DNA from 3 places in the Peribacillus sp. Bi134 genome. Region 3 is predicted to be linked to each of the others. Evidence: riboswitches for the same ligand, from Rfam matches in the RefSeq annotation. Region 3 holds a riboswitch; each other region holds the start of a gene.

Region 1 (8,399 bases), on a different contig from region 3:
AATTACTGGTCTCCATTTTTAAATTTTATTATGAAGCGTTGACGGACTCATTGCTTGATCTTGAACTGGATGCTTCATTGTCCAGTAAAGACAAGTTCATGAGGCAAATCACAGTTCATATTGAGCATATGACGGGAAATACCAATTTGATTCAAATGATGATGCAGGAACAAATGGTTCATATCAGCAAAGAACTAGATAAATTTTTACATTATATCCATGAAGAGGGCTTGATTTGGTTCAAGCGTAAAATCATTGAGTTATACCCGGGACTTTCAGCTGATCTTTTGCCGGATTGCACCATAATTTTGGACTCACTTTTCAAAGGATATATCGGAATATTGATCAGGAAACAAAATGCTTTTGATGTGGAATTATTACCTAGCTTCATATTGAACCGGATGGATTCAATTATCGCAAGCCTGCAGAACATGGAAGATCCATTATTGAAACAATTTCCCCTACCGGGATGCTCGATGCGGGATATGAGCCCAAAAGAAGAAATCCATTCGATCATCGTCAGGATGCTGGAAGTGGAAACACGTAAAGAAGAGGGAATGGATACACGTAAAAATATGGAAGCTTTAAAGGTAATCCAGGAGGAATTTTCAAAAGCTAGTCCAAGCCCGATCATCTTGGAAAGTCTTTTGTTATTTTTGGAAAAAAATGAAAAAAGGAGTCCCTTGTCTTCAAAGCTTATCTTGATGATGAAGGATTATTTGACAAGTATATGAAAGCTTTACCGAAAGGGGCGTATAGCCTCTTTTTTTTCATTTGATCTTAATGAGTTTCAAAAGCGGAGGTTTAGGAAAAGGTAAAATTGAAGGGAGGAAGACCATTCTTTCAATAATATGGGGGCGAAAATCATGCGATGGAAAAAGGGAATGCTGATTTATAATGAAAATGCCGGTAATGATAAACTCGAAAGGAATCTTGAGGGTTGTCTTCCGATAATAGCTCCACATATTGATGAGTTTCTCATTCTGCAAACGAAGGAAAAGGGCGATGCATGCCGTTTTTGCTTGGAATATGGTGAAGACATGGATGTAGTTTTCGTATTAGGAGGAGATGGAACGGTACATGAGTGTGTAAATGGCCTTTCGCCGCTTCCGAGGCGGCCCCTGTTTGGGGTTTTACCTGGAGGGACTTGCAATGACTTCTCCAGAACATTAAAGATTCCTCAAAATGTTCGTCAAGCTGCGGAAGCATTAGTGAATGGCAAAGTTCGTTCAATTGATATTGGGCAGGCCAACAACGATTATTTTTCTAATTTTTGGGGAGTAGGGCTTATTTCAGATGCATCAAGCAATATTGATGAGCAGGAAAAAAGCAGGTTTGGTAAGATAGGATATTTATTAAGTGCTATAAGGACAATTGGCGAGAATGCTCCCTTTTCCTATAAGCTAAAATATGATGGGAATGTTATCGAAGGGGAAGCGGTTATGATTTTGGTTTTGAATGGTTGTTTTATCGGCACCAATTTATTGCCCTTTCCCATGATTAGTCCGGATGATGGACTCTTCGGCGTTGCCATCTTGGAAAATGCAAGCCTTGGTACATTTTTAGAAATAATAGCGATGAAGCGTTCATGGACACAAAATATGATCTCTGACTCTGGGGTGACTTATTTAAATGCCGATACCCTGACCATTGAAACCAAGAGGCCGCTTGATGTGGATATGGATGGAGAGAACTATAGACGAACCCCTGCACGCATTAAAGTCCTTGCCCGACATTTGTCAGTATTAACTCCAAATTAGTATGGTGGGATTAAATATGAATGGGAATGATTATGTGTTTTTTTTGTATATTCATTCCTTATTTCTGCAATTGTTTCCAAAATAAGATAAAATATATGAAGATATATCAATTTTTGCAGGAGGACCACATATGGTGTACCAGGTCAGATTGTTAAAGGGCATTTTAGAGCCTCATCGGAGTCGTTATCAGCTTCAAAATGCAGAGGCAGTCACAAAGCTTGGATTGAAATTACTATTTTTATATTTTCTTAGTCTTATAGTATTCGCCATTGGGGGATATTTTGGCATTGGTTCAGAATCATTCTCCAAAGAAATCACGAAAATGAGTGCCGGTGAATTCGAAGCAGCAAAGCTGCTGATTATGAGCGGCAACATAATAACAGGCATAATCGACCCTTCCATATACATATTTTTATCAGCTCTATTCTTTTGGATCGTTACTGATATCCCATATATAAAATTAGTCATCGTTCAAATGATTCTTTTTGTTTTGCAATTAGTGGAAAAAACATTACTGATTCCTCTATTCGTATTAATGGATATAGGCAGCGATGCCAATCCATTTTCATTGGGGATCATCAGTCAGTATTTTCTCAGAAATGATTATTTCATTCACTTTTTCAGCGGAATCACCATTTTTCAATTTCTTATTATTGCTCTGCAATATTTTTATTTAAAGCAGTTTTCAGAACGAAATAGTTATTTGGTCCTTTTAATGATTGTTCTATTCTATCTGGCCACATGGTTTGTTAAAGCCTTTTTAGCATACATCCAAGTAGGCGTATTTGTATAAGGCGGGTGAAATGAATGAGCGGGAAATGGAAAATTGCAGCGGTCTCCATTGCGTCGATAGTCTTAATAACCGTTAACTTATACCTTATTGAAAAAAAAGAAAGCAAAGTGGAACGAACTGTTTTCGTTGAAAACTGGACTAAGGTAAAAAAAGATACAATTACGGATACTATTCAAACAAATGGGGTAATTAAACCTGTAGAAGAGTATGATATCTATTTTGACACCAAGAAAAATGATTTTAAGAAATTCCTTGTTAAAGAAGGCGATGAGATTACGGCTGGCTCCTCGTTGTTTGAGTATACGACGACCGAACTTGATGCTCTTAAAGCGAACTTGGAAGCGGAGAAAACGGCAGCTGAGGGAGAAATTGCAGGTATTGAGGAATACATAGGGAAGTTGAGGTCCTATCAAGGGACCATGACCAGTAATCCTGAAAAAGCAACCATTGATGAATCGGTGGAAAAAAACTTGAAAATTGATATAACAACAAGTTCCTCAGATCTTATTAAAAGTAACATTGAGCAAGAAATGTACAAGCAGGAACTGGAAAAAAACAGCTTGAATGAAAAAGTGAAAATGCTTGAAGCTAAAATAACTTCAATTGAGGAGCAGTCCAGTGCGATCGTGTCAACGAGTGAGGCTGATGGTGTAGTTAAAAATATCAATAAAAACCTGAGTAATCCCATTATATCCATCGTTTCAACAAATATGGCAATTGAAGGGGATTTCTCTGAAGAGGAAATGAAAAAGGCTGAAGTGGGCATGACTATAAAAGCAAGTTCCTCTGATTCAAAAAAGGCATTGAAAGGGACGATAGGTCGCATCCATTCCTATCCCGCTGAAGAGCCGTCATTAAAAAAGGATAACAGATTTCCATTTCAGGCACTAATCGAACCGGAAGGTGAAGAAACGGAAGCTTTGTTGGTGGGATCCAAAGTGAATCTTACTGTAATAACCAATGAGAAAGCCGGTGTACCCTCAATTCCTATAGAAGCCATAAAAAACCATAAACAGCCTTATATTTACAAATTGACTAAAAATGGCTATGTGGATAAACATTACATTACAAAAGGGCTTAAGGCTGAAGGGAAGCAAGAAATCATAAACGGACCGTCGGTAGGTGACGTCATTCTAATGGAGCCGGATGTGTCGAAGAACCATTCTTATTTCATTACCCCAATCCAATTTGGAAAAGTGAAGGCAGCAACTTATAAAAAATTCACCTCTAGGGAAAAAGTAAGATATCTGTTACTTGGCGTATTGGAAAAATAACCGCTTCTTTCATCAAGAGAGGTGATGTCAAATTAGTGATTAATTATATATCAATATAACTTATATTATTAAAAATCGGGAAGAGTAATTATAGATACAATAGTCTCTAATGCAGAATATTCAGACATATTTAAAGATTTTTTCTAGAACTAATGCGAATAAATATTTACAGATTATCATTTTTAGTATAATATTTTATTATAAGTTAACTCGCTTAATCTTATTCCAAGAACGGGGGACCCATTTTTGTGGATTTTATCCGCTAGGGGTGAATTCAGAAATGAAAGGGCATTTGTGTTTCCAATTCCTAACCCGACAGCTAACCTCGTCAGCGTCTTTAAGGGAACATGTGTGAATATTCACGCCAATAAGAAATCGACACATGAAGTGTCTTTTTTTTCGGCGTAAAGACAGAGTTTTTCAAAAAAGAAAAATTACTTTCTTTTATTAGTATCTTGTTTCCCTTACCGAGACAAAAATGTTTTTGCATCAAAGACTTTATGGAAGGTGAGGAAAGTAAATGAAGAAATTCAAATTAAGTTTAGCTAGCCAAATTTTCATTGGTTTAATTTTAGGGATTATCGTTGGTGCCATTTTTTATGGTAGTGAGACGGCCCAAAACTTTTTACAGCCATTCGGAGACATTTTCCTACGAATGATTAAAATGATTGTAGTACCAATCATTGTGTCAAGTCTTATCGTTGCAGTTGCAGGTGTAGGCGATTTAAAATCAGTAGGTAAACTTGGAGCTAAATCAATATCATACTTTGTTGTAGTAACTATGATAGCGATTGCTGTTGGTTTAATTTCAGCGAATATCATCCAGCCTGGTGTTGGTGTAAATATGGACAAGCTAGAACAAACTGATATTTCTACCTATGTTGATACAGCAGAAACTAAGCAACATGAATCGTTCGTAGATACAATCGTTCACATTGTGCCATCCAATCCAGTTAAAGCCATGGTAGAAGGCGATATGCTAGCGATCATTTTCTTCTCCGTGTTGTTTGGACTTAGTATTGCGGCCATCGGTGAAAAGGGTAAACCAGTATTCCGTTTCTTCCAAGGTGTAGCTGAAGGAATGTTCTACCTAACTAACATGGTCATGAAATTCGCTCCTATCGGTGTATTTGCACTAATCGGTGTGACGATCTCCAAATTCGGTTTGGAATCTTTAATTCCGTTAGGAAAGTTAGCGCTTTCTGTTTACGGAACAATGATTTTCTTTGTAATAGTCATTCTTGGTCTTATTGCGAAATTTGTCGGATTCAATATCTTTACGTTGATTAAACTTCTAAAAGAAGAATTGATTCTTGCTTTCTCTACTGCAAGTTCAGAAGCGGTTCTTCCTAAGATCATGGAAAAAATGGAAAAAGCGGGATGTCCGAAACATATTGCTACATTTGTTATTCCGACTGGATATTCTTTTAACCTTGATGGTTCTACATTATACCAAGCGTTAGCAGCTATCTTCATCGCTCAAATGTACGGAATCGATTTAAGCATGTATGAGCAAATTACGCTAATGCTAGTGTTAATGATCACATCCAAAGGGATTGCGGGTGTACCAGGTGTATCTTTCGTAGTTCTTTTAGCGACATTGGGAACTGTCGGTATTCCTGTTGAAGGTCTAGCATTCATTGCCGGTATTGACCGTATTCTTGATATGGGACGTACAGTAGTAAACGTTATCGGTAATTCACTTGCGGCAATCGTTATCTCTAAATGGGAAGGTCAATTCAACCCGCCTTCCAAAAAAGAATTAGAACAAGTTTCTTAATACAAAAAATCCAGAGTGAAATGTCACTCTGGATTTTTTTTGAATTAAAATGCGCTTCCTTACTTTTGGACGATCCAGAAGCGGCAATCGGAAGAGAAAGCGATGACATCATCATTTTCATGGAATAATTCACTTCGATAAAAGCTTTCGATAACTTTGAACCGTGCTTCTTCCAGGCATTCAAGTACTTCAAGTTTAGTTGGGATATGTAGGTAAGTATCTTCTTGAAGCGTCTTTCCGGATGTGAAAATATCCCCGAGTTCATAAAGCCTCTCATCTTGTTTACCAACACACCAAATCATTTCCTCTTGCTCCCAGAAGTTCAGGTAATTTTCGTTTTTATCACGGTCATGTGTTGTGAAAATGAAGAGCCCTTTAGGTTTTAAAATACGGTTGATTTCTTTTAAAGCCAATGTGCGGTTTTTTCGCTGGGGAATTTGCATTAAACCATTAAAAGCGAAGATTGCTTTATCGAATGATGAGTCGTTGAAAGGGAGGTCGGTTGCATCGCCAAGGATAAAGGGTATGTCCAGGTTATATTCATGGGCTATTTTTTCGGCTTCATAAAGCATGGCAGGAGTCAGGTCGATTCCCGTTAGATTTTGAAATCCTTTTTTATATAGTGCGAAGGTGGTCCTTCCTGTACCGCAACCGATATCAAGGATTGCATCTTCCTGATTTAAATATTTTTCGAATGCATATTTCTCTGATTGCCACAGACCTATTTTTTTAGTTGCATCAGCATAGACGGAAACGGCTCCATGAAAAGAATTAATGATAAAACCTTTTTCAATTTTATCCATGATTTAATCCTCCAATCCTTCATTCTTACTATAATATGGATACTTTGAGCTAGTCGAGTGTGTCCCTTAACATTTGGGTTAATATGGAGTACATGTTTCGCATTATTCACATGGTGCTGATGATGATTAATATTGGGGGTTATATAACTTACGTGAAAACCCAAAAGTTTGGTAAAATAATATTATTGATTAAGAGCTCGGAGGGGGTCAGGTTATGAAGAATGATAGCAATGATATCTTATATATGTATATGCAGGCTTCTGAACGGTTTGTCCTTTTTAATGGACTCAATTTTCGTGAATTCGTCTATTCGCTGCCATATACGTTGGATTCCATCTTATTATTGAAACATGAATTCAATGGCGGGGAATACAATTTGAATGTCCTGCTAGAGAGTGCTTCATCTGAAGATATTGCGAAGCTCGTTAAAGAAAATGTCCGGGCATATGGAGATTTCTGTTGGATCGATTTTGAAGAAAGAGAAGGGTTGGATGAATTGGATGGAAGGGAAATAGCGGAACTATTATATTTAGGGCATGCAAAAACTCATCTGGATCCTCCATTTTTCCGTAAATTGAATAATCAATTTGTGTACCTTGCCCAGGATGATGGCTGGTTCAATAAAATTTATTTTCGTTCTCTTTCGACATATTATATGATGTTAGGAAGCCTGATTCCGCTAAAGCTGGAGCTTTTAAAAGTAGAGAGGACTTGGCTTGGAATCAGAAAGAAAAGAGAGCTGACGGCGATTCCGGCAGAAATCATTGCTTCCTTGGCTCATATTCTGGCAGAGGGGCTCGTTTTTTCCTTTCGGCATGTTAAGTATACAAGAACAAAGATTGAGATACCGGCATGGGTTGTAGGGGATTATTTAAACATGGATGAAATGCATGATGACTTTTCAGATAGAGATATTAAGGAGCCAGATGCCTTTATTACCTTCAATCGAAAAGAAAGGGTATGGGAAAGCGTTATTAAAAATACATCATTCTCCTGATTATCCCAACTTCCGAGGTTCGTGGCTTGGATTATTTGACACTCTTGAAATTTTTCAGGTGTAAGACTTACCATCTCATGCATAAAAGATAAGAGAGGGCGGCGCGCAGGGTGTGGCGGTTTTAACCTGTGTTCCGCCTAATAGTAATCATTGGAAAAGCGCCAATGATGGAAGTTTCGCTTTACCCCGCATTAACAGGCTGTAAGGGAAGCGGCGGCAATTGTAATGAAAAAGAAATGTGGTGGGTCAACAGCCTGTAAATGCCCGATTGGCTCAACTAACCATCATTGGAAAAGCGCCAATATGGAAGTTTCGCTTTAACCATTTTAGTGTAAAGTGATACAATGAACATGGTTAAAAGAATATTGGAGGGTAATAACTCATGAAAACTAAACTTGGTTTGCTTTATGGTGGAAAATCTGCGGAGCATGAGGTTTCTATGCAGACGGCTTTAGCGGTCATTAAAGCTCTCGATTTAGCAAAGTTTGATATATATCCGATTTACATAACAAAAGAGGGTTCATGGATTAATGGACCGAAGTTAACAGGACCTGCCGAGAGTGTGGAGGCTTTGACATTTACATCGGATAAATCTAGCTCGCCTCTTGCCTTGCAGGCACATTCAACTGATGAAAATAGTGAATCAACAGGGTATGACGTGATTTTCCCATTGCTTCACGGACCGAATGGAGAAGATGGGACCGTGCAAGGGATGCTGGAACTATTGAACCTTCCTTATGTAGGGAATGGCGTTTTGGCTTCATCAGCAGGAATGGATAAGGTCATCATGAAAAACATTTTTGCCCAGGCGGGACTTCCTCAAGTCAAATACACTTGGTTCATTCGTTCTGAATGGGAGAAGAATACTGAAAGTGCCATTAAAAAGGTAGCGGATGAATTGGGTTACCCTTGTTTTGTCAAACCTGCCAATTTAGGCTCCAGTGTCGGTATCAGCAAATGTGATGATGCTGATGAACTGGAAAGAGCTGTAG
Region 2 (8,399 bases), on a different contig from region 3:
GTACGGGGCAAAAATGCTATGAACATGTGCATTCAGTTTATCAATCACATTTCATCTTCCTTTCTTAGAGGAGGCGCTCAAGTATTCGCTTGGCCTGCTCCCAGTCATTTTTATTTTGGGTATATGTGTCTTCCCCGATCGGGGTGATTTTGTAATATTTCCTTCTTCCGCCTTGTGTGGCATCTCCCCAATAAGAGATGATGCATCCGTCCTTCTCCAGCCTTTTTAGGCTGGAATACATCGTCGCTTCCTTAATTTCATATTGTTCATTGGAATTCGTATATATCAATTTGCTGATTTCATAACCATATTTATCGCCACTTTGCAGGAGTTTTAGAATCATCGTATCTACATGTCCGCGAAGCAAGTCAGAGGATAGTTGTCGTTGAACCAAATCCTCACCTCCTTTGGTATATCTTATAGTGTATTACTATGACAGTCAAGGTAATTTGGTTACTATGGATTATGCAGGTTTGGAGGGTTTATGAAAAGTAACATGCCCGTTTTCGTGAATCACTGCGTCGCAAACTTTTTTACTAATTTTCTTGAGATAATATCCGCTTGGAAGGGATTTATCATGCTTCATAGAAGTAGTATGTAAGGGGGCGGGGATGTTGAATAATTCGTGGAATAAAGTGATTTATAAATTTTGGTCGCCAATTTATGACAAAATCTTCAACTCTCAGCTCTTTTTAGATGCCAGGAAAAGAATGTTTGAAGAGATGCATTTTCATGAAAATGCAAAGGTTCTGTTTGTGGGCGTAGGTACGGGGGCCGATTTGGAGCTGATCAAGAACCTTGACCTTGAAATAACGGCGATAGACCTGTCAGCCGATATGCTAAAAAATGCGAAGGGGAAATTTGATGATGCATCGATCAATTTCCTCGAGATGGATGCACAGCATATGGAATTCGATAATGAATCGTTTGACTATATAGTGGGAAGTTTGGTTCTTTCGGTCGTACCTGATGCCAATGAATGCCTTCGGGAAATGATCAGGGTTTTAAAAGGCGAGGGGAAAATAATACTATTCGATAAGTTTATTTCTAAAGATGAAGTGCTTTCACTACCCAAAAAGCTTCTGAGGCCCATCATTCGATTTTTAGGAACGGATATTGGCTTGAGGTTTGAAGACTTGTTCAGTAGGCATGTTAAGAATATGAAAATTGAAGAAGATCGACCGATCATGCTGAATGGAATGTATAGAAAGATAATCATCAGTAAACGGATGTGACAAGCGGAGAGATGTTTCAGAATGGATTGGGAGTCGGATTCTAAGACATCTGGATACATCATAGAGCTGAGTTTTGTTGTTTGGAAGCTAAACCTGATTTACTGAATAATATTTGACATGCTTATATAAAACCCATGTCCTTTCTAACATGGATAATGAGCCGATAATCGGGTTATTAAGTGAGAATGTATCATACTATAAGAACATATTTTGAACACATCTTTGATACCTTTAAATTCAGTGACCATCATATAAACAACAGTGTCCAATAGTGTTTGAACGTCCTTTGTCACGCATTTTTGATGAAGCTGTTACATAGGCACTGGCCGAAATCAGTATAATTAAATGGTGGAATACAATGGGAAGAGGTGATGGTTTTGTCCGAGACGATAACAACCCATGAAGATCTATTGAATATGCTCGACTCGTTATTGCGTGAGCCAACTGGATTCTGGAATGGTTTTTATGAAGACCGCTCAAAGGGGGTACCCTTTTTCGGAAATCTCCCTGATGAAAATTTGGTTACATATTTTGATTGTGGGTTAATCCGGCCGGGAAAGGTTCTTGAGCTTGGATGCGGACCTGGAAGAAATGCCATTTACCTTGCTCAAAAGGGCTTTACCGTTGATGCGGTGGACCTTTCGAAGGAAGCCCTTGAATGGGGAAAAGAACGAGCGTCAGATAAAAATGTCCATGTGAACTTCATTCAAAGGAATATATTTGATTTGGACATTGAGGAAGGGCAATATGACTTCGTCTTTGATTCAGGTTGTTTTCACCATATTGCTCCACATAGAAGGATCAATTATTTGGACATGGTGAAAAAGGCGTTAAGGCCTAAGGGATTGTATTCGATTACCTGTTTTGTCGAGGGCGGCATATTGGGTGGTGCCGATATTTCAGATTGGGAAGTATATAGGCAAAGAAGCCTTAAAGGCGGATTAGGTTTTACGGAAGAAAAACTCAGAAAGATCTTCAAGGATTTTGAAGTGGTGGAAATACGGAAGATGAGGAAAATGGAAAAATCGGATCAAACCTTTGGGGTTCAAGGTTTATGGACGGCCTTATTTATGAAAAAGTAATTATAAAGTCAAAATGGGGGTTAAAAGGAGGATCTGGAATCAGGTCCTTTTTTTGTTATAAGAAAAGGGATAATTTGTTAACAATATTTTAAAATGGTAAACTATAACAATAGATAAACCAGAATAGTAGATGAAGGTTTTACTGAATTTTTTTTTGAAAAACAGTGGTTGTATGGTTTCAAAAACAGCTGGGAAGGTATATGGAAAGAGGGGCCATTGGGTTTTTAGATCATAAGAATTTTTAAGTATGGAAGAGGTTTTCTTCGATGCTTACTTTGTTGATAATTTTTCAATACCCTGACAATGCTGATTTCAGGGTAAGATTCAACTGCTTTTTATAAAAAACTAGGAGGAGTTTATGCACAGAAATAAAGAATTATATTCCTTTTTATTGGGTGTGGCAGCACAATTGACTGAGGAATGGTACGCAACATTGAATAAAAACGATAAGGCGGGGGTTTACAGCTCACCCGATCCCAATGTGATTAAAAAACTTAAGCAGCAAAATAATGAATTCCATTTACGTTTCTTTCAGGTCTTTGATACAGAGGAGAGGGAATTCTTTGAGCAGCTTGGTGAGTGGATTGAAGATATCGGTCAGGATGAGCAGCATTTAAACACACCCATCTATTTTATATTGAGGGAGTTTTCTCGAACGCAAGAGCAATACCTGGATTATGTTGACCGGTTTGTGGGATTGCAAGGAGAAAACTATACGCAGGCGGAAATAAATTCCTGGTATCGGATAGTGGTGAAGGTGTTCAGCGAAGTGATGGAGAAGTTTACGGAAGCGAATCATAGGTATGCCAATAAAATCATGAAAGCCCAACAGGCAACGATCGATGAATTGAGCACTCCCATCATTTCACTTAAAGATAGTACGGCGTTACTTCCCCTGATAGGCGATATTGATACGGCGAGGGGCATGTCCTTGCTTGAAAACACCTTACAAAAGTGCGCTGAAAAAAATGTCACCAGGCTTTTCATTGACCTCTCGGGCGTTCATGCAATTGATAGTGCATCCGCCCACCAGTTGTCACAATTGATTGAATCCTTACATTTGATCGGAATTCAAACAACCCTTTCAGGACTTCGGCCGGAAATAGCCATGACTGCCGTTAAGCTTCAACTGCCTTTTGATAAAGTGACGATAAAGTCCACTCTTGCCCAAGCGATCAGTACGATAAAATAATACATACATATCCAGGGCATGGGAATACTCGTTATAAATTTCATCGAGAAGACCTCCATATGGCGATCTTCTCGTATGTATAATGCTTGCATTCAAAAATAAGGTATCAGGCTCAATGAAGAAAGAGCTGGCACCTGCCAGTTATTCAATATTGGCAAAGAAGGCTAGATCTTCTTTATTGCCAACCAATAAAAGCATATCTTTTTCATGGATATCCTGATCCGGTGAGGGTGCTATGATAATTTCCCCATTACTCACGATGGCAATGACGCTGATATTATATTTTGCCCGTAAATCAAGCTCCCTGAGGCTTTTTCCCTTCATGCTCATGGGGAGGATGATTTCCTCGATATTATATTCTTTTGAGAGCTCTATATAGTTCAGCATGTTAGGGGAAAGAAGCTGATTCGCGACCCGTTCCCCCATATCCCTCTCAGGATAGATGACCCAGTCGGCACCTACTTTTGTGAGCACCTGACCGTGATTTTTATTAAGTGCTTTGGCAATGACCTTTTTGATCCCAAGCTCTTTTAAAAGCAAGGTAGTTAAAATGCTCGATTGCATGTCATTTCCGATGGCTACGATGACACAATCGAAATTACGGATTCCGATTGCTTTCAATGTCTCTTCTTCGGTCGTATCCGCCATGACTGCATGGGTAACGTTCAGTTCCGCATTCTCGACTCTTTCCTCGTTCACATCAATACCCAAAACCTCTTGGCCTGCCGTATATAATCTATGGGCCACACTGGTTCCAAATCTGCCTAAACCTATCACGGCGTATTGTCGTTTTCCCATCTTTTACGCTCCTTCATTCATTATTAACCAATCATGATTTTCCCTTTTGGACGTCGGAATGGATCTGGCTTGCGCCTCATGGCGATAGCAAAGGCAAAAGTCAAAGGACCAACACGTCCTGCAAACATCGTGAAAATGATGAGCATCCGGCCGACCGGTGATAATTCCGGGGTCAAACCCATTGAAAGTCCCACGGTGGCGAAAGCTGAAGTGGCTTCGAACAAAATCATCAAAAAGTCAGTTCCGCTTTCAGTGATGGTCAGCAGAATGGAGATGATTGAAACCATGAATACGCCAATGAATGTAACGGATAATGCTTTAAAAATCGTTTCATTCACAATGCGGTGACGGAATAATACCACATCACCCTTTCCTTTAATCTGTGACCAAACGGTACCGACAAGCGTCGCCAATGTAGTCGTTTTAATCCCGCCGCCAGTCGATCCGGGTGATGCCCCGACGAACATCAGAAAAATGATGAGCAGTAATGTTGGTTGAGTTAAATCAGGGATATTCAGCGTATTGGAGCCTGCCGTCCTTGGTGATACCGATTGAAATAATGATGACAGCGTTTTACCCATGAAAGATAAAGGCTGCAATGTCTTGGCATTGCCGAACTCGAATAGAAAGATTAAAATTGCTCCGGCAATCGTAAGGGTTAAGCTAGTCGCTAGAACGATCTTCGTATGTACTGATAAACGATGGGTATTCCGATATTCATATAGTTCATTCATTACGATAAAACCTATTCCTCCAAACGTGATGAGGAAGGCGACGGTAAGGGTTACGAATGGATCCGATACATATGGGGTCAAACTCCTGAATTCCCCCATTAAATCGAAGCCGGCATTATTGAAATTCGAGATGGAATGAAAAACCCCGTAATAGACCGCTTTAACGATTGGCATGTCAAAAGAAAAGCGAATCGATAAAATAAGGGCACCAATGCCTTCAATGATGGCTGTGAAAACCAAAAGCCGTTTCACTAATCTGACTACACCTGCCATGGATAGATTATTTAAGGACTCCTGCAAGAGTAACCTGCCTTTTAAAGAAATCTTTTTGCCTAAAAGGAAAAAGATAAACGTCGCAAATGTCATGAACCCTAAGCCGCCTACCTGAATCAGTGTTAAGATGACCAACTCACCAAAAGTGGTGAAGGTCGATCCCGTATCCACAACGACCAGTCCTGTTACACATGTAGCGGAAGTCGAGGTGAATAAAGCATCCAGAAAAGAAAGACCATGGCCATTTTCTGTGGAAATCGGCAGGGTCAATAAATAGGCCCCGATAAGTATCAGGATGGCAAAGCCAAGTACAAGTATTTTTGGCGGATCCAATTTTGTCATTCTCAAATGATCATCCCTACTGTATGACTTTTAATCATCAATCTGCTTTTCGAATCTTTTTAAAGGCATAATAAAAAGACCTGCGAAAACATCGAATAGCTGTATTGCCACAAAAAGCGTGCAAAAAAAGCTCCCGAAATAGGCGGTCTTATGACCTCCTTCGCTTTAGCCGACGAAGTTAGCTGACGGGTAGGATGGCGAAAGAGCTGATCTCATCCCTTCTGCAAGGCAGAATTAACCCCAAATGATTGGGTCCTCCGTACTCAATTTCCATGAGTTTTGGCCGAAATGCATTAAATTGATAAACGTATTCTACTCCCATCATTTAGCAGTTGTAAACCCCTAAATCGTAAAAAAATATTTCTTTAACAAAACTGAAAATTTACGTTTTATTTACATTTAGAAAACGTATTGACAAATATTAGTTAGCACATTATGATAGGTTCGATTAATCCAATTATGATAACCGGCATCGATGTACTTTATTCAATAATTTCAAGCAGAACATGCGGTGCCAATCAAAATTTTCTAACATATATTTTATGTTTCTTTTGTAAATGATAAAGAAAAAAGCATTGCATTTGTATTTAAAGATTCAAGACATTTTATTAAAAAGGCGGGCAATTATGGAGAAGACGTTCAATAGATATGTTATTAATGCTACAGGCAAGGGTGGCCAGACATATTTAACACAATGCCAGGATAAAGATGCACTAAGGAAATGGATAGCCGATCATGAGGATCAAATCATCATGGATGAGTTAAGGATAACGGATAAGAAAAAGAATCCGTTCTTAAAATTGTTTTCCCTAAGGTAAATCAACTGCATCCAACATTCATTAGCGGTATTCAATTATTTATTCCCTGTGTTCTATCCGGAATGCTGAGCGAAAAATCCATATCTTGTTTTGCTTTGAAACTCATTTATTATAATGAGTTTTTTTGCGTTGGTTATTTAGAGGCAAAAGCGAAGGAAAAAATGTAATCCGATTTAAAGGCATGTTGATGGAACCTGCCTTTAATGAATCGTTCATTGGATGAATGTGCGCAATTGGCTGATGAAGTTCAAGATTTGAAAATGGATTTTCGCCATTTGTTCCGCCGTTTGTTCTTCACAATTCTCTAGCCACTCCTGAATCACCCCTAAAATCGCCGATGTCAGGAATGCGTGCATATACATGCGGAATGCTTCATCTTTAGCTGCTGGATGCAGGCTGATCAAACGCTCCAACAGTATTTCACCGAATACTCGCTTTATTTTTTTGGCAAAAGAGGGATCGCCCTGATCACCAAGAATGGCCCTTAATGCGTTGGCATGTTCACTGATGAATTGAAAAATAGCTACGAAAGGCGGGTAAAGTTGCTGTTGATGAAGAGCCAAAAAAGCTTCTTTCGGCAAAATGGCAGTAATGCGGGTTTGAAGTTCATTTAACAATTCCTGCTGTAAGTGATCCATCAATTCATATTTATCTGTGTAATGCAAATAGAATGTGCCCCGATTAATGTTGGCACGCTCTGCAATTTTCTTCACTGATACATGTGAGAACCCCTCTGCTTCAACAAGTGCAATAAAATGATGTTGTATCTGCTTTTTCGTCTTTTGTACCATATCCTCATGAATCGATGCCATGGAATGTCTCCTTTACTAAACATTTTTCCAAATGTGTTGATTGTATTAGTACGAATGCTACCTTAGAATGATGATACACTCAACACCGTGTTAATTAAAGAGGGAGGATGTGTGTGCATGAAAAATGCGATTTCCATTGATGGAATTGCTAAGGGTTTTCAGCAGAAGAAGGTCATTCAGCCATTAAGCCTGAATATTGAAAAAAACGGAATTTTTGGCTTATTAGGTCCATCCGGATGCGGAAAGACCACCTTGATTAAAATGATTGTCGGATTGATTAAGCCTGATGCGGGTAAAGTCACGGTTCTGAATCATGAAGTGCCAAATGAAGCACTGTTAATGGATGTCGGCTATATGGCACAGTCCGATGCTTTATATACAGAACTGACGGGAGCTGAAAATCTCGAATTTTTTGCGAAACTATACCGTTTTTCGAAAAAGGAACGAAGGGAACGCATTCAATATGCAGCTGAAATCGTACAGCTGACGAATGTTTTGAACGTTCGGGTTGCGCATTATTCCGGGGGAATGAAACGCCGTCTGTCACTGGCGGTTGCACTCATCCAAAATCCGGAGATTCTCATTTTGGATGAACCGACAGTAGGAATAGACCCTTTGCTGAAACAATCGATTTGGGAGGAACTTGAGCGTTTAAGAAATGAAGATGATAAGACGATCATCATCACGACGCATGTGATGGATGAAGCGGAACGATGCGATAAACTGGCGATGCTGCGTGAAGGTGAAATCATCGCGGCAGGAACCCCTGCTGCTTTAAAAACACAATTTGCCGTGGAAACGCTTGATGATGTTTTTTTAAGGATTGGAGGCGGCTTAAAATGAGAATTGCCTCTCTTGTTACTCGAATTACTCAGCAGATGCGCCGGGATCGAAGGACGCTTGCTTTATTCTTCCTAGCTCCTTTGCTCATTTTAACGCTCATGTATTTTATTTTCGATACAGAAGCAAGTGATTTGAAAATCGTTGTTACAGGCAGTGATGAAACGATCGTTAAAGCATTGAAAAAAGCGGATTTTCAAGTGTCGGCTGCTGAGGAATTCTCACAGGAAAAGATGATTGAAAAGAATACGGATGGCTGGCTGCATGTTGAAA
Region 3 (8,399 bases):
CAAGATTAATCACATCTTCTTCAACGGTGACATCGCCTTTTACTGCAATTGCTTCCCCGCCATTTGTTTTGATTTCCTCCATTACACTATCTGCTTCCTCTGATTTAGTGCGATAATTAACCACGACCTTTGCCTTTTCCTTGGCAAAGCGAATGGCCATCGCTTTCCCTAAACCAGTGGATGAACCGGTTATAACAACGACCTTACCTTCTAAATCTGTATACATTTAATCACCCTCCAATTAACTTTTTGCCATCCCGAGCATAATCCCAGCAATGATGATCAAGATAATTCCGATTATGATTCCAATTAGTTGGCGTTTCGTTTTCTTTTCACGTAAAATGATGATCCCGCCGAGAGTTGAGATGACAATGCCCATTTGCGAAAGGGAAAAACTAGTGGCCACTCCCACACGGGGCTGGGATATGAATAAAAACATATTCCCTGCAGCCCATATCAATCCCGGAATGATATTGCGAATCGTATATTTATTAAACGGTTTATGTTTAAAAGTCAATAACAGACCGCCTATCACCATCCCTATCGCTTGAGGGAACAATGCTGACCATCCATCAACATCGAAAAGACGGGCCACGACCACATAAACCAAATAACCGAATGTCGAGATGAGGAGAATAACAATTCCTTTCTTCAAGTTTCCCGATTTGCCCTCTTTTGATTCTTTATCCTCCAGTGAGGTCAAGACGATTCCTATAATAATGAAAACTAATGCCAAGACGCCTAAAATGATCGCTTTCATTGTGGACCATTCGTTAAAAACGATGACCCCGAATAAAGTCGTTGAAATGAGCTGCATTCCAGTAGATATCGGCATCGTTTTGGATACTCCCATTAAATCAATGCTCTTAAGCTGATTAGCTTGTCCAACGGCCCAAAACAATCCGGAGACAACCCCGACTCCAAACACGAGAAATGACAACTTAATATCGGCAAAAATATAAACACCTATTGAAAAAATCAATGCGCCAATGGTTGTACCCAGTGTTTGACTATATGGCCCACCCCCGAGTTTCACATTAAATAAAACGATGCTTCCCCAGAATAGTGCCGGCAAGAGAGCTAATAATATATCCATATTCAACCCCCATATATGTAAGTTCAAAGCTAATAAATTTCATTTTGTCTTCTTTTTAATATGTTCGCTTTATTTGAATTGACCCTTGGTAATTTTATGAAGTGTTTTTGCGAAAATAGTGTTCAACACAAAGAAAGCTTCCGATGCTAATAAATCGGGAGCGTTTAGTTGGAGAAAAGACAGCTGTACTGCTGTCTTTTTTTATAAGATTATAAAAAAAGCAAACCTTATGCAGGTTTGCTTCCAGTTATAGATATGGAACTTATTTCTTCAAATGATATGGCACTGTCGTAACAACCACATTTCTTTTATAAAGTAAGTAGGCGCGAATCAGTAAACTTGATTGATTATGAAGTATATTGTGCCAGCCCTTCTTCGGAATGAATTGGGGGATGACCACCGTAACTTTATAATTGGATTCACTCGCCTTATGTTCAACTGTATCCACAAATTTAGTTAGTGGCTGAATGATACTTCTATAATAAGAATTCAGTGTAACGAGCCTGACATCCGGCTGCCACTTTTTCCACTTTTCTCCGAATTTCTTTTCATCTTCTCTTTCAAAAGCAACATAAACGGCAATGACCTGATTTGCTGAGAGCGATTTTGCATAATTTAAAGAGTTCTCAACCACATGAGTTATACCTGCCACAGGTACGATAATGATATTTCCTTCAATTGGTAAGATCGGCTCGCATGTTGTAATCCTTAGTTGGTCACCAACTGCTTCATAATGCTTTTTAATCCGATGAAAAATTAAAATGATGATAGGTAAAAAAATCAAAACAGGCCAAACCTGAGTAAATTTGGTTAAAAAGAATATCATCGTGACGATAAAGCTAATTATGGCACCAATTGAATTTATGGTTAATTTCATCATCCAGCCTTTTGGCTTTTCGCGAACCCATTTAACGATCATGCCAGTCTGGGACAACGTAAATGGAATGAATACCCCTACCGCATAAAGCGGAATGAGATTTTCAGTATGTCCTTCAAATGCGACAATCAAGATGATGGATGCAAGTCCCAGTATGATGATTCCATTGGAATACCCTAATCGGTCCCCTCTGATCGTAAACGCCCTTGGTATGAATTTATCCTTCGCAAGATTTACCGCAAGCAGAGGGAAAGCCGAATAGCCAGTATTGGCCGCAAGTATCAAGATCAGGGCAGTCGTACCTTGAATGAAGAAATACATGAAATTCCGTCCAAAGATCTCTTCAGCAATCTGGGAGACGACCGTTACCTCTGCGCTGGGAACAATGCTTAAATAATAGGCTAAAAATACGATTCCCGAAAATAATACAGCTAGCAATGAACCCATCGCTATTAAAGTTTTCGCAGCATTATTCGGGGCTGGATCTTTAAAGTTCGGGATTGCATTGGAAATTGCTTCTACTCCTGTCAAGGCGGAGCTTCCTGATGCAAATGCTCTTAGCAGTATAAATAAACTGATGCCCGCTACCGGAGTCCCGATTGATGTGTGCAATTCAGGTGAAACTCCTCCTGTTAAAATCTTGTAAATTCCAACACCGATCAAGATGAACAAGGCTAAAACGAATAGGTACACCGGATAGGCCAAAACAGAGGCTGACTCCGTAACCCCCCGAAGGTTCAGGATTGTAAGTAGAATCACGAATATGATGGCAATGACGACATTATAGGAATGCAGGCCAGGAAAAGCGGACGTGATTGCATCCGTACCTGCAGAGACACTTACAGCCACAGTTAATATATAATCTACCAATAAAGATCCTCCAGCTATCAACCCTGGATTGACTCCTAAATTGTTTTTTGAAACCACATAGGCCCCCCCGCCATGCGGATAAGCGAAAATGATTTGTCTATAAGACAAAATCAAAGCAGTTAAGAGGATCAATACTCCGATCGCGATAGGGATGGAATACCAGAATGCTGCAGCACCGACCGTGATCAGGACGATCAATATTTGCTCCGGCCCATATGCAACCGAAGACAAAGCATCAGAAGATAATATCGCCAAAGCCTTTGTTTTGTTAAGCTTTTGTTCACCAAGTGCATTTGACTTTAAAGGTCTCCCAATCAAGAACCTCTTTATAGAAGATAACATCAAGATTTCACCACCATAGTTAATTTATAAGTTTATGTTACCCAGCTGTAGCAAAAAACTAGACGAAACACAAAAATGCCTACAAGTCATAGCTAAATAGACCTGTAGACATCAATTTTTTTGTCTAACAAGCTCCACCTTCCTTCTCATATAACGCTTACGAGGTTAGCTGTCGGATTCGGACCTAAGAGTAGCCCTACCTTTTTAAAAAGGATTCACCCCCTGGATTGTAAACAATCCCAATAACGGGTCCCCCGCACCATAAGGTTTAAGCGATTTAGAAATATGAAACTGTTGATTATCATACTCCCGTGAAATGGAAATGTAAATGAAAATTTTGCTCAAAAATAAATAATTCTTTGTAAGTGAGGTTTTGTTCTTGGCTTATATAACATAAGTCATGCAATGACATGATTCGAAGGTAGGAAAGGAGGTAAGTAAAGGTCAAAATCCAGGGGCCAATTAACAAAAGGTGGTCCGAAAAGGAAAAAAATCACCTTCATGAAGAATGCGATGAATTAACCAGATCTGCCCCAGCTCGGATCGTCATTAAAAGGGTAAACTTGCATTAAATATCAAATTCCGCTTTTATTCCCGTCCAATAGGGGCACTATTCCACTGATTCACCTAATTAGTTCCTTCCTTCTTGAATTGGTCTCAGATTGCTTTTTTTAAAGACAAAGTATTTCTGGCCAATATAGTTAAGCACGGTATAAAAGATTGTTCCTATGAGAACAGCCAAATTTTGTTGTATGGATAAATGGACGGATCCTTCCAGTGATTCCGCAATGGCTTGGCCTATAGAATAAGCGGCGGAATAACAAATAAGGATGACGCAAAAGAAACGGGCAACTCCTCGCCGCCATTCTATATCACTTTTAAAGGTAAAAGTCCTGTTCAAAAGAAAACTCGTTACAGCTCCCGTTCCATTGCCGAAAAAGGTGGAGACCCAGTATGATAATTCAAGAACATTCATAAGAAAAAGCATGATGGAAAGTCCAACCGCTGTATTGACTATTCCAACCAATAAAAAGCGGATAAAGGAGTTAGTGTGTTTTAGATAGTTTTTCAATACTGTTCCGTTCATTGTCTAGTTGCTCCCGTTTTTTTAAATCGAGCGGATTAAATAAATCAAGATCAACAATATATTTAGGCCGGCGTTTGGATTCATTATAGATTTTTCCGATATATTCCCCTATCAAGCCGACAGCAATCAACTGCAGTCCGCCGATCAACCATATGGAGGTGATTAATGAGGTCCAACCAGTTTCGGTCTGCCCATAAAACTTTAACCATAAAAAGTAAGACCCAAAGAGTAAGCTAATGAAAAAGGAAAGACATCCTAGCCATAATACAAGCCGGATCGGTGTAACTGAAAAGGAAGTAATGCCATCAAGCGCAAAAGCAACCATCTTCTTAAATGGATATTTCGTTTCCCCAGCCAATCTTTCTTTTCGGTCATAATAAACAGAATCCGTCTTAAACCCAATAAGCGGGACAATCCCCCTTAAAAAGAGATTCGTTTCATCAAATCGTTCCAACTCCGCGATCGCCCTTCTGCTCATCAGCCTGAAATCGGCATGATTATAGACAAGGTTAACCCCCATCTTGTTCATCAATTTATAAAAACCAGTTGCAGATGTTCGTTTAAAAAATGAATCAAGGTCCCTTTTCTGGCGGACACCATATACGATTTCACATCCTTCATTGAATTTCCGAATGAATTCAGGGATGACTTGAATATCATCCTGTAAATCTGCATCAATGGAAATCACACAATCCGAGGCTTCCTTGGCTGTAAACAATCCTGCCAGGAGTGCATTTTGATGTCCTGCATTCCGGGAAAGCTTTAGCCCGCGAACCAATTCATTATTGATCGTTTCCTTATAAATGATCTTCCAAGTTTGATCTTTGCTTCCATCATCAACCAGCAGGACTTTACTTTGACCAGAAACAACGTTTTCTTCGACTAATCCCCTCATCAATCCACAAAGCTGGGAAATGGTATCCTGCAAAACGCTTTCTTCGTTATAACAAGGTACAACAATCGTTACTATCGGTGAATTCATTCTATTCCCCCCTTTTCACATGACTCTGTATAAATGAATTTTCCATTTGCTTCCTTTCTTTGTGAAAACCCCATCTAGCACCAATCCATTCTCCTTCGCGTTGTTGATTGGGATGGCAGAAAATATATATTTGCCACCTAATCCTTTAAAGGCATCCATATTAAGATCCAAATTTTCCAGCTCTTTCTTCGAGCCTTTCTTGAACATATAATGCTTCCCAAGCTCATCGGTAAATAGGTAACAACGTCCTCCCCATTCATCAAAGTAGATTCTGATGTTTTTATTCTTAGCCAATTCGTTTTCAATTATTTGACGAAATTGATGTTTGTAAGAAAGCGGATAGAAATTGTTATAGCTATCGAGCGTGTAAAATCCATTAAATTGTGCGATTGCAGGATGCAGCCCTATGCTAGCAACACGATACTCTTCCTGTGGAAGGTCAATATGATCTTTTATTTCCTGGAAAAGGCTTTCTGAATAGAACTCTTTAAAAGATGGTTTTTTATTGTAAGTGATTTCTTCATTGAAGCCCATTAAGATCATAATTTGGACGGCGATGAAAATGGAAAGGGTTTTCTTAGCATAATCGCTGTGTTCCCAAATGATTTTTATCGCGAGGGCAAAGCCCAAATAAATCACCATCGGCCTTAAAAAGTGAAATCTGGCAAAATTAAAGGTATCCAGGGTGTGAAACCTTTCAGTCAAAGGAACCCAGCCTTTATAAAACCAGAATGCGTACCATGCTGAGAGTATAAAGTTCAAGCCGAATAAAAATACATATACCTTTTCCTGTCGCCACAGTTTTTTGGTCAGAATGATATAAAGGGCAAAGACTGTAATCGGCAGGATAATAAGCGCATGTACAGTCATGACATGCGTATGTCCAAGAACGAAATTTTTGAAAGTAAGCTTGATGACCCAATCGAGCGGCAGCCTTGCGTGAAAATATTCATCTCTGCTATTTGGCTCCGAATCAAAAATGAATGAAGACACCAAACGGTACTCCACCAAACCAAAAATGAAGGTCATATACACGATCGAAAGAAGAAACGTTATATTCCACCCTTTTCTCCTGATCACATCCATTAACCAAAGAAAGCCCATTGCAACAAGGAAAAAGAAAAAACCAAGCACGATGCTTGAATAAAGCGGCAAAAGTGTAAGGACCAAATAATTCTTCCACGAATGGTCCTTGCTGCGAATATTCAAAAAAGCCCAAAGTGCAAGCGGCATCCCAAGTGTACTGAGCATTCCCGACGGCCAAAATGGGGTAAGGGCAAAGGCCAAGGATGTTCCAACCCTGATCCAACCTGATTGGCTTCCTGTAACCAAATGTTTCTTTAATAAGATATACATACCAAAGAATGCAATAAATCTTGTTAATGCCTGGCTTATTGCATATGCAACCATTGTCGGAAAAAGTGCGTAAAGCCACACGATAATACTGAACTCACTGCCAAAGGCATTTCGGGGCAGACCATTCATGATTTGGGGAATTTTGGCATCTATCGCACCGAATAACTCACCGCTTTCTGATAGGACTTTATACCAGGCAATGTTGGAGTCCAAATTATCATGTACGCGAATATGCGCATTTTCTCCAAGGATGAATAAAGGAGAAAGATATAAAACAATGACGAGTAAGGCAAAAAGGATTTGTGTTCTCTCTTGTTTTTCAATTGGCAACATATACACCTCTTGACCAAATTCATATATCCATAATATTTGCTTCAAAGGTAAATCTATTCTTTTTCAGGAATTTATTTTAACCTATTTTGATATAGGTCAACCAATGGCTACATAAAATGAAGGGTAGAACTAAAAGCATATAAAAGTACCTTAAAAAGGGGCTGGGCTATGATAAAGAAAGCGGTGATTCCAGCAGCCGGTTTAGGAACACGATTTTTACCTGCTACGAAAGCTCAACCAAAGGAAATGCTGCCGATTGTCGATAAGCCGACCATTCAATATATTATCGAGGAAGCGGTTCAATCAGGGATTACAGATATTATCATCGTTACGGGTAAAAACAAACGTGCCATTGAAGATCATTTCGATAAATCCATTGAACTGGAAATGCTTCTGCAAATGAAAGGTCAAAATGAGCTGCTTAAGATCGTGGAGAACATTTCCAACATGGTGGATATCCACTATGTAAGACAAAAGGAACCATTAGGTCTCGGGCATGCAGTATTATGTGCCAAAACTTTTATCGGAAACGAACCTTTTGCCGTCCTGTTAGGGGATGATATCGTGGATAGCCAGGTTCCAGCTTTGAAGCAGTTGATGGAACGGTATAACAAGGTTCAAGCGAGCATTATCGGATGTAAGGAAGTGTCACCTGCCGATGTCTCCAAGTATGGGATCGTAAATTTCCAAGAACGATATGAGGATTTATTTCTGGTAAGAAACTTAGTGGAAAAGCCAAAAGTGGAGGATGCACCATCAACACAGGCGATTATTGGCCGATATATTTTATCACCTGAGATTTTTGAAATCCTTGAAACCGTACAGCCCGACCGGAAGGGGGAGATCCAGCTTACCGAAGCTTTAGACCTTTTGTTAGAAAAGGAACCATTATATTCGTATATCATCGAAGGAAATCGATATGACGTCGGCGATAAATTCGGCTTCCTTCAGGCTTCAATAGATTTCGCCATGAAACGACCTGAACTTCGTGATCAGCTAATAACATATTTAAGGCAGCTGTTCCCTTAATCAAGTATATAACCCACGCCCAATTACCTAGAGGTGATTGGGCTATTTCCACATACCATCATCACTAAACTAGATATAACAGTCTTTTATAAATGCTTCCGTGAAATGTAAATGCAAGTGAAAATGTTGGACAAAGAAAGAATAATTTATTAAAAGTGAGGTTATGTTGATAACGTATACTTCATTATTTATCCAAACAACGATATCCAGAAAGGATTGTACATGCATAAAAAAACTAATAATCCAATAATATCAGATGAATTCCTAGATCAAGTGGTAAAGGAAATCAATGCAGAATTTGGCGGGCCCATTAAAGAAAAAAATGATCGCTTCCAACATAGGGACGATGAAGAAAGAAGGTAAATCCCACATCATCAAATCTAAAGCTTCATGAAAAACTCTGGCTCTATTCAGCCAGAGTTTTTTT

Evidence for each region. Region 3 has a riboswitch for cyclic di-AMP ahead of LQ188_RS21005 (APC family permease). Riboswitches for the same ligand answer to the same signal wherever they lie in the genome.
Region 1: linked by a shared signal. The riboswitch ahead of LQ188_RS26130 (cation:dicarboxylase symporter family transporter) and the one ahead of LQ188_RS21005 (APC family permease) in region 3 are both predicted to bind cyclic di-AMP.
Region 2: linked by a shared signal. The riboswitch ahead of LQ188_RS18765 (TrkH family potassium uptake protein) and the one ahead of LQ188_RS21005 (APC family permease) in region 3 are both predicted to bind cyclic di-AMP.

The regions. Positions count from the first base shown of each region.
Region 1 covers NZ_CAKKLN010000019.1:4,899-13,297, forward strand. The annotation lists gene LQ188_RS26110 (TetR/AcrR family transcriptional regulator) at 1-734, shown strand, start outside; gene LQ188_RS26115 (YegS/Rv2252/BmrU family lipid kinase) at 867-1,760, shown strand; gene LQ188_RS26120 (hypothetical protein) at 1,891-2,553, shown strand; gene LQ188_RS26125 (efflux RND transporter periplasmic adaptor subunit) at 2,568-3,827, shown strand; cyclic di-AMP (ydaO/yuaA leader) riboswitch at 4,029-4,176, shown strand; gene LQ188_RS26130 (cation:dicarboxylase symporter family transporter) at 4,348-5,607, shown strand; gene LQ188_RS26135 (class I SAM-dependent methyltransferase) at 5,667-6,410, opposite strand; gene LQ188_RS26140 (hypothetical protein) at 6,625-7,407, shown strand; gene LQ188_RS26895 (hypothetical protein) at 7,536-7,667, shown strand; gene LQ188_RS26145 (D-alanine--D-alanine ligase) at 7,790-8,399, shown strand, end outside.
Region 2 covers NZ_CAKKLN010000008.1:78,401-86,799, reverse strand. The annotation lists gene LQ188_RS18795 (pentapeptide repeat-containing protein) at 1-48, opposite strand, end outside; gene LQ188_RS18790 (PadR family transcriptional regulator) at 65-394, opposite strand; gene LQ188_RS18785 (class I SAM-dependent methyltransferase) at 615-1,235, shown strand; gene LQ188_RS18780 (class I SAM-dependent methyltransferase) at 1,613-2,317, shown strand; gene LQ188_RS18775 (STAS domain-containing protein) at 2,676-3,509, shown strand; gene LQ188_RS18770 (TrkA family potassium uptake protein) at 3,651-4,307, opposite strand; gene LQ188_RS18765 (TrkH family potassium uptake protein) at 4,331-5,656, opposite strand; cyclic di-AMP (ydaO/yuaA leader) riboswitch at 5,809-5,951, opposite strand; gene LQ188_RS18760 (hypothetical protein) at 6,283-6,474, shown strand; gene LQ188_RS18755 (TetR/AcrR family transcriptional regulator) at 6,687-7,286, opposite strand; gene LQ188_RS18750 (ABC transporter ATP-binding protein) at 7,404-8,129, shown strand; gene LQ188_RS18745 (ABC transporter permease) at 8,126-8,399, shown strand, end outside.
Region 3 covers NZ_CAKKLN010000009.1:150,945-159,343, reverse strand. The annotation lists gene LQ188_RS21015 (SDR family oxidoreductase) at 1-226, opposite strand, end outside; gene LQ188_RS21010 (RhaT/GlcU family sugar-proton symporter) at 242-1,096, opposite strand; gene LQ188_RS21005 (APC family permease) at 1,359-3,185, opposite strand; cyclic di-AMP (ydaO/yuaA leader) riboswitch at 3,324-3,470, opposite strand; gene LQ188_RS21000 (GtrA family protein) at 3,817-4,272, opposite strand; gene LQ188_RS20995 (glycosyltransferase family 2 protein) at 4,232-5,254, opposite strand; gene LQ188_RS20990 (DUF6044 family protein) at 5,270-6,943, opposite strand; gene galU (UTP--glucose-1-phosphate uridylyltransferase GalU) at 7,112-7,972, shown strand; gene LQ188_RS20980 (hypothetical protein) at 8,195-8,335, shown strand.